DNA from 2 places in the Nonomuraea sp. AD125B genome. Region 2 is predicted to be linked to the other one. Evidence: riboswitches for the same ligand, from Rfam matches in the RefSeq annotation. Region 2 holds a riboswitch; the other holds the start of a gene.
What was found. A riboswitch is a leader RNA that binds a small molecule or an ion and turns the genes downstream of it on or off. The one in region 2 is predicted to bind glycine.
Positions count from the first base shown of each region.

Region 1: linked by a shared signal. The riboswitch ahead of gcvT (glycine cleavage system aminomethyltransferase GcvT) and the one ahead of gcvP (aminomethyl-transferring glycine dehydrogenase) in region 2 are both predicted to bind glycine.

Region 1 covers NZ_JBGLOU010000008.1:343,051-349,155, reverse strand. Annotated here, with positions in the region: gene ACBR40_RS23240 (FadR/GntR family transcriptional regulator) at 1-68, opposite strand, end outside; gene ACBR40_RS23235 (glutamine synthetase family protein) at 169-1,527, shown strand; gene ACBR40_RS23230 (aldehyde dehydrogenase) at 1,530-2,870, shown strand; gene ACBR40_RS23225 (3-oxoacyl-ACP reductase) at 2,875-3,639, shown strand; gene ACBR40_RS23220 (gamma-glutamyl-gamma-aminobutyrate hydrolase family protein) at 3,650-4,342, shown strand; glycine riboswitch at 4,397-4,494, shown strand; gene gcvT (glycine cleavage system aminomethyltransferase GcvT) at 4,624-5,709, shown strand; gene gcvH (glycine cleavage system protein GcvH) at 5,706-6,095, shown strand.
Region 2 covers NZ_JBGLOU010000018.1:164,253-170,357, forward strand. Annotated here, with positions in the region: gene ACBR40_RS38340 (sugar phosphate nucleotidyltransferase) at 1-1,033, shown strand, start outside; gene ACBR40_RS38345 (FHA domain-containing protein) at 1,337-1,849, shown strand; gene ACBR40_RS38350 (MerR family transcriptional regulator) at 1,846-2,499, shown strand; gene ACBR40_RS38355 (bifunctional nuclease family protein) at 2,630-3,100, shown strand; gene ACBR40_RS38360 (MerR family transcriptional regulator) at 3,248-3,868, shown strand; glycine riboswitch at 3,918-4,017, shown strand; gene gcvP (aminomethyl-transferring glycine dehydrogenase) at 4,187-6,105, shown strand, end outside.

The sequences.
Region 1 (6,105 bases), on a different contig from region 2:
TCCTCGAAGGCGTTGCCGGCCCGGACCGGGCGCAGCACCGTCATCAGTCGCGCCGACTCGTCCAACATGTCCTCGGGTCTTGACAGACGATCCACCATGCACATCAATGGTCTGAGACTAGCCCAATCAACGGGAAAGCGCCTCAGGCCAGATCGGAGCGACCTGAACGTGCACGAAGGCTTCCTGAGCGTGGACGAGCTGCGCGACGAGGTGAGCGCGGGCCGGATCGACACGGTGCTCCTCGCCATCGCCGACATGCAGGGCAGGTTGCAGGGCAAGCGGCTCTCGGCGCGTTACTTCCTGGACGAGGTGCTGCACCACGGCTCCGAGGGCTGCAACTACCTGCTCGCCGTGGACGTCGACATGAACACGGTCTCCGGCTACGCCATGTCGTCCTGGGACCGGGGCTACGGCGACTTCGTCATGAAGCCGGACCTCGCGACCCTGCGCCGGGTGCCCTGGCAGGAGGGGACCGCGATGCTGATGGCGGACCTGGCCTGGGAGGACGGCGGCGACGTGACCGCCTCGCCCCGCCAGATCCTGCGCCGCCAGCTCGCCCGCCTGGCCGAGCGGGACCTGGTCGCCTACGTCGGGACCGAGCTGGAGTTCGTCGTCTACGACCACTCCTACGAGGACGCCTGGAAACGCGCCTACCGCGACCTCACCCCCGCCAACCTCTACAACGTGGACTACTCGCTCCTCGGCACCGCCCGCGTCGAGCCCCTGCTGCGCCGCATCAGGCGCGACATGGAGGGCGCCGGCATGTACGTCGAGTCCGCCAAGGGCGAGTGCAACCTGGGCCAGCACGAGATCGCCTTCCGCTACGACGAGGCGCTCAGGACCTGCGACAACCACGCGATCTACAAGAACGGCGCCAAGGAGATCGCCGCCCAGGAGGGCCGGGCGATCACCTTCATGGCCAAGCCGAACCAGCGCGAGGGCAACTCCTGCCACATCCACATCTCGCTCCGCTCCACGAGCGGCGAGCCGGTGATGGCCGGCGAGGGGCCGCACGGCCTGTCGCGGCTCGGCGCCCGCTTCATCGCCGGTCAGCTCGCCTGCCTGCGCGAGCTGACCCTCCTGTTCGCCCCCAACGTCAACTCCTACAAGCGCTTCGTCCCCGGCAGCTTCGCGCCTACGGCCGTCAAGTGGGGCCTGGACAACCGGACCTGCGCGCTGCGCCTGGTCGGCCACGGGCTCTCGCTGCGCATCGAGAACCGGGTGCCGGGCGGCGACGTCAACCCGTACCTGGCGGTCGCCGCGCTGGTCGCGGCCGGGCTGCACGGCATCGACGGCGAGCTGGCGCTGGAGGACCCGTACGCGGGCAACGCCTACGACTCCGGCGCCGACACCGTGCCGGCGACGCTGCGCGACGCGCTGGCCCTGTTCGAGGGGTCGAAGCCGGCGCGTGAGGCGTTCGGCGAGGACGTGGTCGGGCACTACGCGAACAACGCGCGGGTGGAGCTGGCCGCCTACGACGCGGCGGTGACCGACTGGGAGCTGTTCCGCGGTTTCGAACGGATGTGAGCATGAAGATCGTCAATCCGGCGACGGAGGACGTCATCACCGACGTCGAGTTCGCCGACGCGGCCGAGGTCGACCGGGCCGTGGAGCGTGCCAGGAAGGCGTACCCGTCCTGGCGCGCGGTGGCACCCGGCGACCGGGCGCGGCTGCTGCGGCGCTTCGCCGACCTGGTGGGCGAGCACGCCGAGGAACTGGCCAGGCTGGAGGTGGACAACGCCGGGCACACCATCGGCAACGCCCGCTGGGAGGCCGGCGCGGTCCGCGACGTGCTGCACTTCTACGCCGCCGCGCCCGAGCGCAACCACGGCAGGCAGATCCCGGTGCCCGGCGGCGTGGACGTCACCTTCCAGGAGCCGCTGGGCGTGGTGGGCGTGATCGTGCCGTGGAACTTCCCCATGCTCATCCTGTCGTGGGGCGTGGCCCCCGCGCTGGCCGCGGGCAACACCGTCGTCGTCAAGCCCGCGGAGCAGACCCCGCTGACCGCGCTGCGGCTGGCCGAGCTGGCCCTGGCGGCGGGCCTCCCCGAGGGGGTGCTCCAGGTGCTGCCTGGGGCAGGGGAGGTCGCGGGGGCCCGGCTGGTGGAGCACCCGCACGTCGCCAAGATCGTGTTCACCGGCTCGACCGAGGTCGGCAAGGAGATCGCGGCCAAGGCGGCGGCCCAGGTCAAGCGGGTGACGCTGGAGCTGGGCGGCAAGTCGGCGAACATCGTCTTCGCCGACGCCGACCTCGCCAAAGCGGCCGCGGCGGCGCCGTACGCGGTGTTCGACAACGCCGGCCAGGACTGCTGCGCCCGCTCCCGGCTGCTGGTGCAGGCCGAGGTGTACGACGAGTTCATGGCGCTGCTCGCCCCCGCCGTACGCGCCGTCCGGGTCGGCGACCCGCTCGACGAGGCCACCGAGATGGGCCCGCTGATCAGCGCCGAGCACCGGGAACGGGTCCGCGGGTTCGTCTCCGACCCCTGGCTCCAGGGCGAGTGCCCGGCGGGCAAGGGCTACTGGTTCCCCGCCACCGTGCTGACGCCCGAGGTGACCGATCCCGCGTTCACCGAGGAGATCTTCGGTCCCGTCGTGTCGGTGGCCCGCTTCACGGACGAGGCCGACGCGATCCGCGTCGCCAACGACACGCCGTACGGGCTGAGCGGCTCGATCTGGACCCGCGACGTCGGGCGGGCGCTGCGCGTGGCGCGCGCGGTCGAGTCGGGCGCGCTGTCGGTCAACTCGAACTCGTCGGTCCGCTACTGGACCCCGTTCGGCGGTTTCAAGCAGTCCGGCCTCGGCCGGGAGCTCGGCCCGGACGCCCTCGCGGCGTTCACCGAGACCAAGAACGTCTTCATCTCCTGGGAGTGAGCAAGTGCAGCGGTTGCAGGATCGGGTCGCCGTCATCACCGGCGCGGGCAGCGGCATCGGGCTCGCCACGGCCCGCAGGTTCGCCGAGGAGGGGGCGCGGGTCGTCTGCGTGGACATCGACGCGGCGGCGGGCGTCAAGGCCGCGGACGAGGTCGGCGGCCTGTTCGTCGAGGCGGACGTGACCCGCGAGGACGACGTCGAGCGGGTGTTCGCCACGGCGCACGAGACCTACGGCAGTGTGGACGTCGCCTTCAACAACGCCGGCATCTCGCCGCCCGACGACGACTCCATCCTGGAGACCGGGCTCGACGCCTGGCGCCGGGTCCAGGAGGTCAACCTCACCAGCGTCTACCTGTGCTGCAAGCACGCGATCCCGTACATGCGGCGGCAGGGCAAGGGCTCGATCATCAACACCGCGTCGTTCGTGGCCGTGATGGGCTCGGCGACCTCGCAGATCTCCTACACCGCCTCCAAGGGCGGGGTGCTGGCGATGTCGCGGGAGCTCGGCGTGCAGTTCGCCCGCGAGGGCATCAGGGTCAACGCGCTCTGCCCCGGACCGGTGAACACGCCGCTGCTCCAGGAGCTGTTCGCCAAGGACCCGGAGCGGGCGCAGCGGCGGCTGGTGCACGTGCCGCTCGGGCGCTTCGCCGAGGCGTCGGAGATCGCGGCGGCCGTCGCCTTCCTGGCCAGTGACGACTCCTCCTTCATCACGGCCAGCCAGTTCCTGGTGGACGGCGGCATCAGCGGCGCCTACGTGACGCCGCTCTAGGGGGTCCGTCGTGCGTCGCCCGTTGATCGGGATCACCTCCTACGTGGAGCCCGCCACGTTCACGGTCTGGACGGACGTGACCGTGGCGCTGCTGCCGTACCTGTACGTCGAGCAGGTCGTGCGGGCCGGCGGCCAGCCCGTCGTGCTGCCGCCGGCCGGCGAGCCCGCCGGGGCGCTGCGCGGTCTCGACGGGCTCGTCCTGGCCGGCGGCGGCGACATCGACCCGGCCAGGTACGGCGCCCGGCCGCACGAGCGCACCGGCTACGTCCGCGCCTTCCGCGACGAGGCGGAGTTCGCGCTGCTGGCGGGGGCGCTGGACGCCGGGCTGCCGTACCTGGGGGTCTGCCGTGGCCTTCAGGTGCTCAACGTGGCTCTCGGCGGCACCCTCCACCAGCACCTGCCGGACGTGGCGGGGCACACGGGGCACGCGCCGGGGCCGGGCGTGTTCGGCCATCTGCCGGTGACGCCGGTGCCCGGCAGCCGCCTGGCCAAGGCGCTCGGGACGGAGCCGGTGACGGTCCCGCACTACCACCACCAGGCCGTGGACCGGCTCGCCCCCGGCCTGACCGTGACCGCGACCGCCGAGGACGGCACGGTCGAGGCGGTGGAGCTGGAGGGGGCGGCGTTCGCGATGGCCGTGCAGTGGCATCCGGAGGAGGCCGAGGACGGCGCGCTGTTCGAGGCGCTGGTCGCGGCCTGCTGAGACCCGTAGGCGACAAATGCCCCATACCCCCACTAGGCTGGCGGACATCACCGTCGACACCGTGCGGGAGAGCACTCTGACAGCCGGTCAGGGTCCCTGAAGGAGCAAGCCCTCCCCGCGAACCTCTCAAGGCAAAGGACCGCACGGACGAGGTGGCCTCTGGAAAGCAGGCTCTTGGCCTCGCCGAAGGTGAAAGTCCGGCAAAAATCGGGCGAAGCTCTCAGGCATCGATGACAGAGGGGGAGGATGCTGGCATCCACTCCTGTCCTGAGGTGCGACACATGTCCCGACCGACACCGCTACGCGACGTCCACGAGAGCCTGGGCGCCACCCTCACCGACTTCGCCGGCTGGCTCATGCCCCTCCGGTACGGCAGAGAGTCCGCCGAGCACCAGGCCGTGCGCGAGGCGGCCGGGCTGTTCGACCTCTCCCACATGGGCGAGATCTTCGTGACCGGCCCGCAGGCCGCCGAGGCGCTGGACTACGCGCTGGTCGGCCACCTGTCCGCGCTCGCCACCGGCCGGGCCAGGTACACCATGATCGTCGACGAGCGGGGCGGGGTGCTCGACGACCTCATCGTCTACCGGCTCGGTGACGAGGAGTTCATGGTCGTCGCCAACGCCTCGAACTACCAGAAGGTCGCCCAGGAGCTCCAGGAGCGGGCCAAGGCGTACGACGCGGCGGTCGAGGACCGCTCCGACCGCTACGCGCTCATCGCCGTCCAGGGCCCCCGCGCGCAGGAGATCCTGGCCACGCTGACCGACGCCGACCTCGCCGGGCTCAAGTACTACGCCGGCCTGCCCGGCCTGGTCGACGGCCGCGAGGCACTGATCGCCCGCACCGGCTACACCGGCGAGGACGGCTTCGAGCTCTTCGTCGCCAACCAGGACGCCGTGCCGCTCTGGAACGCGCTCACCGCCGCCGGGGAGCCGTACGGGCTCGCGCCCGCGGGCCTGTCCGCCCGTGACACGCTCCGGCTGGAGGCCGGCATGCCGCTGTACGGCAACGAGCTCGGCGCGGAGCTGACCCCGTTCGACGCGGGACTGGGCAGAGTGGTGAAATTCGACAAGCCCGGCGATTTCGTCGGACGAGCGGCGCTGGAGGCGGTCAAGGACGACCAGCCGGGACGCCGCCTCGTCGGCCTGGTCGCGCGGGGCCGCCGGGTGCCGCGGCACGGCTACCCGGTGACGCAGGACGGCGCCGTCGTCGGCGAGGTCACCAGCGGCGCGCCTTCCCACACCCTGGGCAAGCCCATCGCGATGGCCTACGTCGACACCGGCGCGAGTGAAGGCCTGGCAGTGGACATCCGGGGCAGCCAAGAACCCGTGGACCTCGTAGAGCTGCCCTTTTACAGGAGGAAGAAGTGAGCAACATCCCTGACGAGCTGAGCTACACCAAGGAACACGAGTGGGTGGCCGGGCTGGACGACGGCCTGACCGTCACCGTGGGCATCACCGAGTTCGCCGTCGAGGCCCTGGGTGAGGTCGTCTACGTGCAGCTCCCCGAGGTCGGCGCGAGCGTCGCGGCCGGCGACTCGATCGGCGAGGTGGAGTCCACCAAGTCCGTCAGCGAGATCTACTCGCCCGTGGGCGGCGAGGTGGTCGAGGTCAACCAGAACGTGGCCGACACCCCGGCCCTGGTGAACAGCGACCCCTACGGGGAAGGGTGGATGTTCCGGGTACGCATCGAGGGCGAGCCCGAGGACCTGCTTTCTGCCGAGGAGTACACCGCCCTCACCTCCGGCGAGTCCTGATTTCCCCGCC
Region 2 (6,105 bases):
CCGCGGCGCCGACCTCGCCCCCGGCGCGCAGCGCAAGCTGGAGCGAGTCTTCTCCCGCCAGGAGTTCCGCCGCGCCTTCCCCGGCGAGATCGCCGAGCTGACGCATCCTTCCCGCGCGATCGAGGACTACACCTACGAGCTGCTGCGCCACGTCGGCGTCGGCGACGTACGCGACATGAAGGTCGTCGTGGACTGCGCGGGCGGCACCTCCTCGCTGGTGCTGCCCACCCTGCTCGGCCGGGTCGGCGTGGACGTGCTCACCGTCAACGCCCGCCTCGACGACGTCTCGCCCACCGAGACGCTGGCCGAGCGCCGCCGCGACCTGCAACGGCTGTCGGAGCTGGTCAGCTCCTCGCGGGCGGCCTTCGGCGTGCGCTTCGACCCGGTCGGCGAGCGCATCGCCCTGGTGGACGAGATGGGCCAGCTCATCGACGAGGAACGCGCCCTGCTCGTCGTGCTCGACCTGGTCGCCGCCGAGCGCAGGGGCGGCCGGGTGGCGCTGCCGGTCACCACGACCCGGGTCGCCGAGCAGGTGTGCCGTTTCCACGGCGTGCAGGTGCAGTGGACCTCCACCTCGCTGGACGCCCTCACCGCGGCCGTCGCGGGCCCCGACATGATCTTCGCGGCGGACGGGCGGGGCGGGTTCGTGGTGCCGGAGTTCAGCCCGGCCATCGACGGGCTGGCCGCGTTCATGCGCCTGCTCGGGCTGGTCGCCCGTACCCGGCTCTCGCTCAGCCAGATCGACGCGAGGATCCCCGAGGTCAGGCTGCTGCGCAGGACGGTGCCGACGCCGTGGGCGGCCAAGGGCGCGGTCATGCGCTCGGTCATCGAGGCCGCCGAGGCCGAGCCCGCGGGCTACCGCGTGGACACCACCGACGGGGTGCGGGTGGCCCGCGACGACGGGAGCTGGGTGCTGGTGCTGCCCGCCGCCACCGAGCCCGTCACCGACCTGTGGGCCGAGGCGGCGGACATGGACGGCGCCCAGGCGCTCCTGGAGCGGTGGGCGCGGGTGGTGGAACAGGCCGCCGGCTGACCCGGCGGCCATGAATGTCACGGAGAGTGAGCGGTGCGTGAACGGTACGAAAGTGGCGGAAACCACGGTTGCCGGGTGCGCGCCGGCCGCCGCAAGATCGTAATGTAGAAACGCGCGGCGGCATGGACCACGGGGCGGAAGCGGCGGTAACTTTGTCTGCGTCCAAACCACCGTCCAGCGCCCCGAGTTGACCTTTGCCGCTGATCAGCGTATGTTGCGGCATTCGCAAACTTGAAGAAAGCGAAGCGAGGCGCGTCCTGAGCACCGTCGCCGCGTCTTCGCGGTAGGAGGCCGAGCCGATCGATGCCGAGCGTCTACTGCACGCAGTGCGGGCACGCCAACCCCGAGGATGCCCGTTTCTGTTCCCGCTGCGGGTCACCGCTGACCAGACACGAGGTCGCAGGGGACACCACTTCGACGATCTCCGTGGCGGGAATCGAGGCGTACGAGGCTGAGACAGGCGACATGCTCCTGCAGGAGCGGGCGCTGGTGGAGCAGCTCCCGCCCGGCACGGCGTTGCTCACGGTGACCAGGGGCCCCAACCAGGGCAGCCGCTTCCGGCTGGACAAGGAGCTCACCACGACCGGGCGCCACCCGGAGAGCGACATCTTCCTCGACGACATCACCGTCTCGCGCCGCCACGTGGAGTTCTACCGTCACCGCGGCGGCCAGTTCTCCGTCCGCGACGTGGGCAGCCTCAACGGCACCTACGTCAACCGCGAGCGGATCGAGGAGGTTCCACTGCACTCCGGCGACGAGGTGCAGATCGGCAAATTCCGGCTGGTCTTCCTCATGCGGGGCAACCACAGCGCATGACTTCCCAGGCGGCCCGCTCGCACATGAGCATCGGGGAGGTGCTCGCCCTGCTGCAGGGCGAGTTCCCCGATGTGACGATCTCCAAGATCAGGTTCTTGGAGGGCGAAGGGCTCATCGAGCCCGAGCGCAGCCCCTCCGGCTTTCGCAAGTTCACGCACCTGCACGTCGAGCAGCTCCGCTTCATCCTCACCGAGCAGCGCGACCACTACCTGCCGCTGCGGGTCATCAAGGACCGCATGGCCGAGAGCTTCGGCCGCCCCCGGGCCCTGCCCGACAAGCAGGAGGTCAGGCTCGGCCGCGCCGAGCTGCTGGAGGCCGCCGGCATCGACGAGGAGACCCTCGCCGAGTGCGAGGACTACGGCCTGCTGACCCCGGTCGCCCGCCGCTACGACGAGGAGGCGCTCAAGATCGCCCGCACCGTCGGCGCCCTGGCCCGCTTCGGTCTCGGCGCCCGGCACCTGCGCGCGGTCAAGGCCGCCGCCGAGCGCGAGTGCGGCCTGGTCGAGCAGAGCGTCGCGCCGGTGCTGAAACGCCGCGCCCCGGGCGCCATCGGCGAGGCCGAGGAGACCGCGCGGGAGCTGTCCAACCTCCTGCTCGACCTGCACGCGTCGTTGGTCCGCACAGGGGTACGTTCGGTCCTGGGGCGGTGAGGAGACCCCGGATGGTGGCCGGGGAGCAATCGGGGCCTTCCGGGTGTTACGTTGAAATGAAGTAGCCAGTCAGCAGAAGCGACGAACCAAGAGCTGTGCCGGGTCACCGGTCAGGAATACGGAGCAGCCCGTGTTGCAGATGGAGGTCGTGGGCGTAAGAGTCGAAATGCCCACAAATCAACCGATCGTCTTGCTCAAGGAGGCACACGGGGAGCGGTTCCTTCCTATCTGGATCGGGATGACCGAGGCGACGGCCATCGCCCTCGCCCAGGCGGAGGAGCCTCCGCCGCGGCCGCTCACCCACGACCTGTTCCGCGACGTGCTGAGCGCGCTGGGCGTCGGCCTGCGTGCGGTCAACATCGTCGCGCTGCGCGACGGCATCTTCTTCGCCGACCTGGTGTTCTCCAACGGCGTCGAGGTGAGCGCGCGCCCGTCCGACTCCATCGCGCTCGCCCTGCGCACCGGAGCGCGCATCTTCGCCAGCGAGGAGGTGGTCCAGGAGGCCGGCGTGGTCATCCCGGACGACCAGGAGGACGAGGTGGAGAAGTTCAGGGAGTTCCTTGACACGATCACTCCCGAGGACTTCGGCAGGGCGGGGTAGGTATTTCGGTGCATTTACGCTTCACGACGCGCCGAGCCGGATCGTTGACTGAGCATGGTGACGGTCCTACGGTGCAAGTGAAACCCGCGGTCGCCCTATATGAACCCCCAGATCGGGCCGCGGGATGAGAGAAAGCCGGAGGTCCGCGTGGCGGTCAGCAGCGGCGAGGGAAAGACGGCCGGCCAGGAAGATCCGGTGCGGCGCGAGGACGCGCGGCAGCGTGCCGGGGAGCAGGGGCTGCTCTTCGACGAGCGTCCGGCGGCACTGCCGGACGACATCGGTTACCGCGGGCCCACCGCCTGCGCGGCGGCCGGCATCACCTACAGGCAGCTCGACTACTGGGCGCGTACGGGCCTGGTGGAGCCGACCATCCGCGCCGCGCACGGCTCGGGCTCCCAGCGGCTCTACAGCTTCCGCGACATCCTGGTGCTCAAGGTCGTCAAGCGGCTCCTCGACACCGGGGTGTCGCTGCAGCAGATCCGCACGGCCGTGCAGCACCTGCGCAACCGCGGGGTCGCCGACCTCGCGCAGATCACGCTCATGAGCGACGGCGTCAGCGTCTACGAGTGCACCTCGGCCGACGAGGTGATAGACCTCCTCCAGGGCGGCCAGGGCGTGTTCGGCATCGCGCTCGGCCGGGTCTGGCGTGAGGTCGAGGGAAGCCTCGCGGAGCTGCCGGGGGAACGCGCGGCGGTCGAGGACAACGTCCCGGCCGACCACCCCGCTGACGAGCTCGCCCAGCGCCGCCGTGCCCGACGGCTAGGGTAGTAATTCGCCCGTAACGTCCGGAGTAGTACCCTAGGACGGGTAAGGCTGACGACCCCGTGCGGGAGAGTCCCCGGCACCGCCTGGTCCCGGGGCGCCGAAGGAGCAACCCTCCCCGGAATCTCTCAGGCAACCGGTACCGCTCGGGTGAGGCAACTCTGGAAAGCAGGCACGCCCGCCAGGCGCGCCTCACCGACGGTGCAAGCCTCCTCGCGAGGCGAAGCTCTCAGGTCGCGGTGACGCCCGCGCTGACAGAGGGGGAGATCCGGCATCCGCCCGCGCCCCGGCGCCGGTCTCCATAAGCCTCGGGAGGCACCGTCCATGACCGCCCTGTCAGAGTCCCTGCCGGCGTCCCCGCCGCCGTCCGCGCCGACGTCCCTGTCCGAGCCGCCGTTCGCCGGCCGCCACATCGGCCCGTCCGAGGCCGACCAGCAGCGCATGCTGGAGGCCGTCGGCTTCGAGTCCGTCGCCGACCTGGTGGCCGTGGCGGTCCCCGAGGCCATCCGGGCCAAGGACCGGCTCACGCTGCCCGCCGCCGTCAGCGAGAGCGAGGCGATCGCCGAGCTGCGCGCCCTGGCCGGCCGCAACCGGGTGCTCACCTCCATGATCGGCCTCGGTTACCACGACACGATCACGCCCGCGGTCATCCGCCGCAACCTGCTGGAGAACCCGGGCTGGTACACCGCGTACACGCCGTACCAGCCGGAGATCTCGCAGGGGCGGCTGGAGGCGCTGCTCAACTTCCAGACGGTCGTCTCCGACCTGACCGGCCTGCCCGTCGCCGGCGCGTCCCTGCTGGACGAGGCCACCGCGGCCGCCGAGGCCATGACTCTCGCCCGGCGCGCCGGCCGCTCCAAGAGCCACGTGTTCGTGGTCGACGCCGACGCCCTGCCGCAGACCAAGCGGGTGCTCGCCACCCGCGCCGAGCCGCTCGGCATCGAGCTCGTCGAGCACCCGCTCGACGGCGGTGAGCTGCCCGAGTGCTTCGGCGTGCTCGTCCAGTACCCGGGCGCCTCCGGGCGGCTGCGCGACTTCCGCGCCGTGGCCGACGCCGCGCACGAGGCCGGGGCGCTCGTCGTGGCCGCCGCCGACCTGCTCGCGCTCACCCTCGTGGCCGCGCCGGGCGAGCTCGGCGCCGACATCGCGATCGGCTCCTCCCAGCGCTTCGGCGTGCCGCTCGGCTTCGGCGGGCCGCACGCCGCCTACATGTCCGTCCGCGAGGGCCTGCAGCGCCAGCTCCCCGGCCGCCTGGTCGGCGTGTCCGTGGACGCCGACGGCGACCCCGCCTACCGGCTCGCCCTGCAGACCCGCGAGCAGCACATCCGCCGCGAGAAGGCCACCAGCAACATCTGCACCGCGCAGGTGCTGCTGGCCGTCATCGCCGGCATGTACGCCGTCTACCACGGCCCCGAGGGCCTGCGCCGCATCGCGCTGCGCGCCCACCGGCACGCCGCCGCCCTCGCCGAGAGCCTGCGCGCGAGCGGGCTGGAGGTCGTGCACGAGGCGTTCTTCGACACCGTGCTCGTCCGGGTGCCCGGCCGGGCCTCCGAGGTGGTCGCCGCCGCCGCCGAGCGCGGCGTCAACCTGTGGCGGGCCGACGACGACCACGTCTCGGTCGCCTGCGACGAGAAGACCGGCACGGCCGAGCTGCGCGCCGTGCAGGCCGCGTTCGGCGTGCCCGAGCGGGACGCCGACGTCGAGGCCACCGCCGACGCGCTGCCCGCCGAGCTGCTGCGCGAGTCCGGCTACCTCACCCACCCGGTCTTCCACAGCCACCGCTCCGAGACCGCGATGCTGCGCTACCTGCGCCGGCTCCAGGACAAGGACATCGCGCTCGACCGGTCGATGATCCCGCTCGGCTCCTGCACGATGAAGCTCAACGCCAGCACCGAGATGGAGCCCATCACCTGGCCGGAGTTCGCGGGCGTGCACCCGTACGCGCCGGTCGAGCAGGCCGAGGGCTACCTGGAGCTGATCGGCACGCTGGAGCGCTGGCTCGCCGAGGTCACCGGCTACGACGCGGTCTCCCTGCAGCCCAACGCCGGCTCGCAGGGCGAGTTCGCCGGGCTGCTGGCCATCCGCGCCTACCACCGGGACAAGGGCCAGGAAGGCCGCGACGTCTGCCTCATCCCGTCCTCGGCGCACGGCACCAACGCCGCCAGCGCCGTCATGGCCGGCATGCGGGTCGTGGTCGTCGCCTGCGACGCCGACGGCAACGTGGACCTCGCCGACCTCGACGC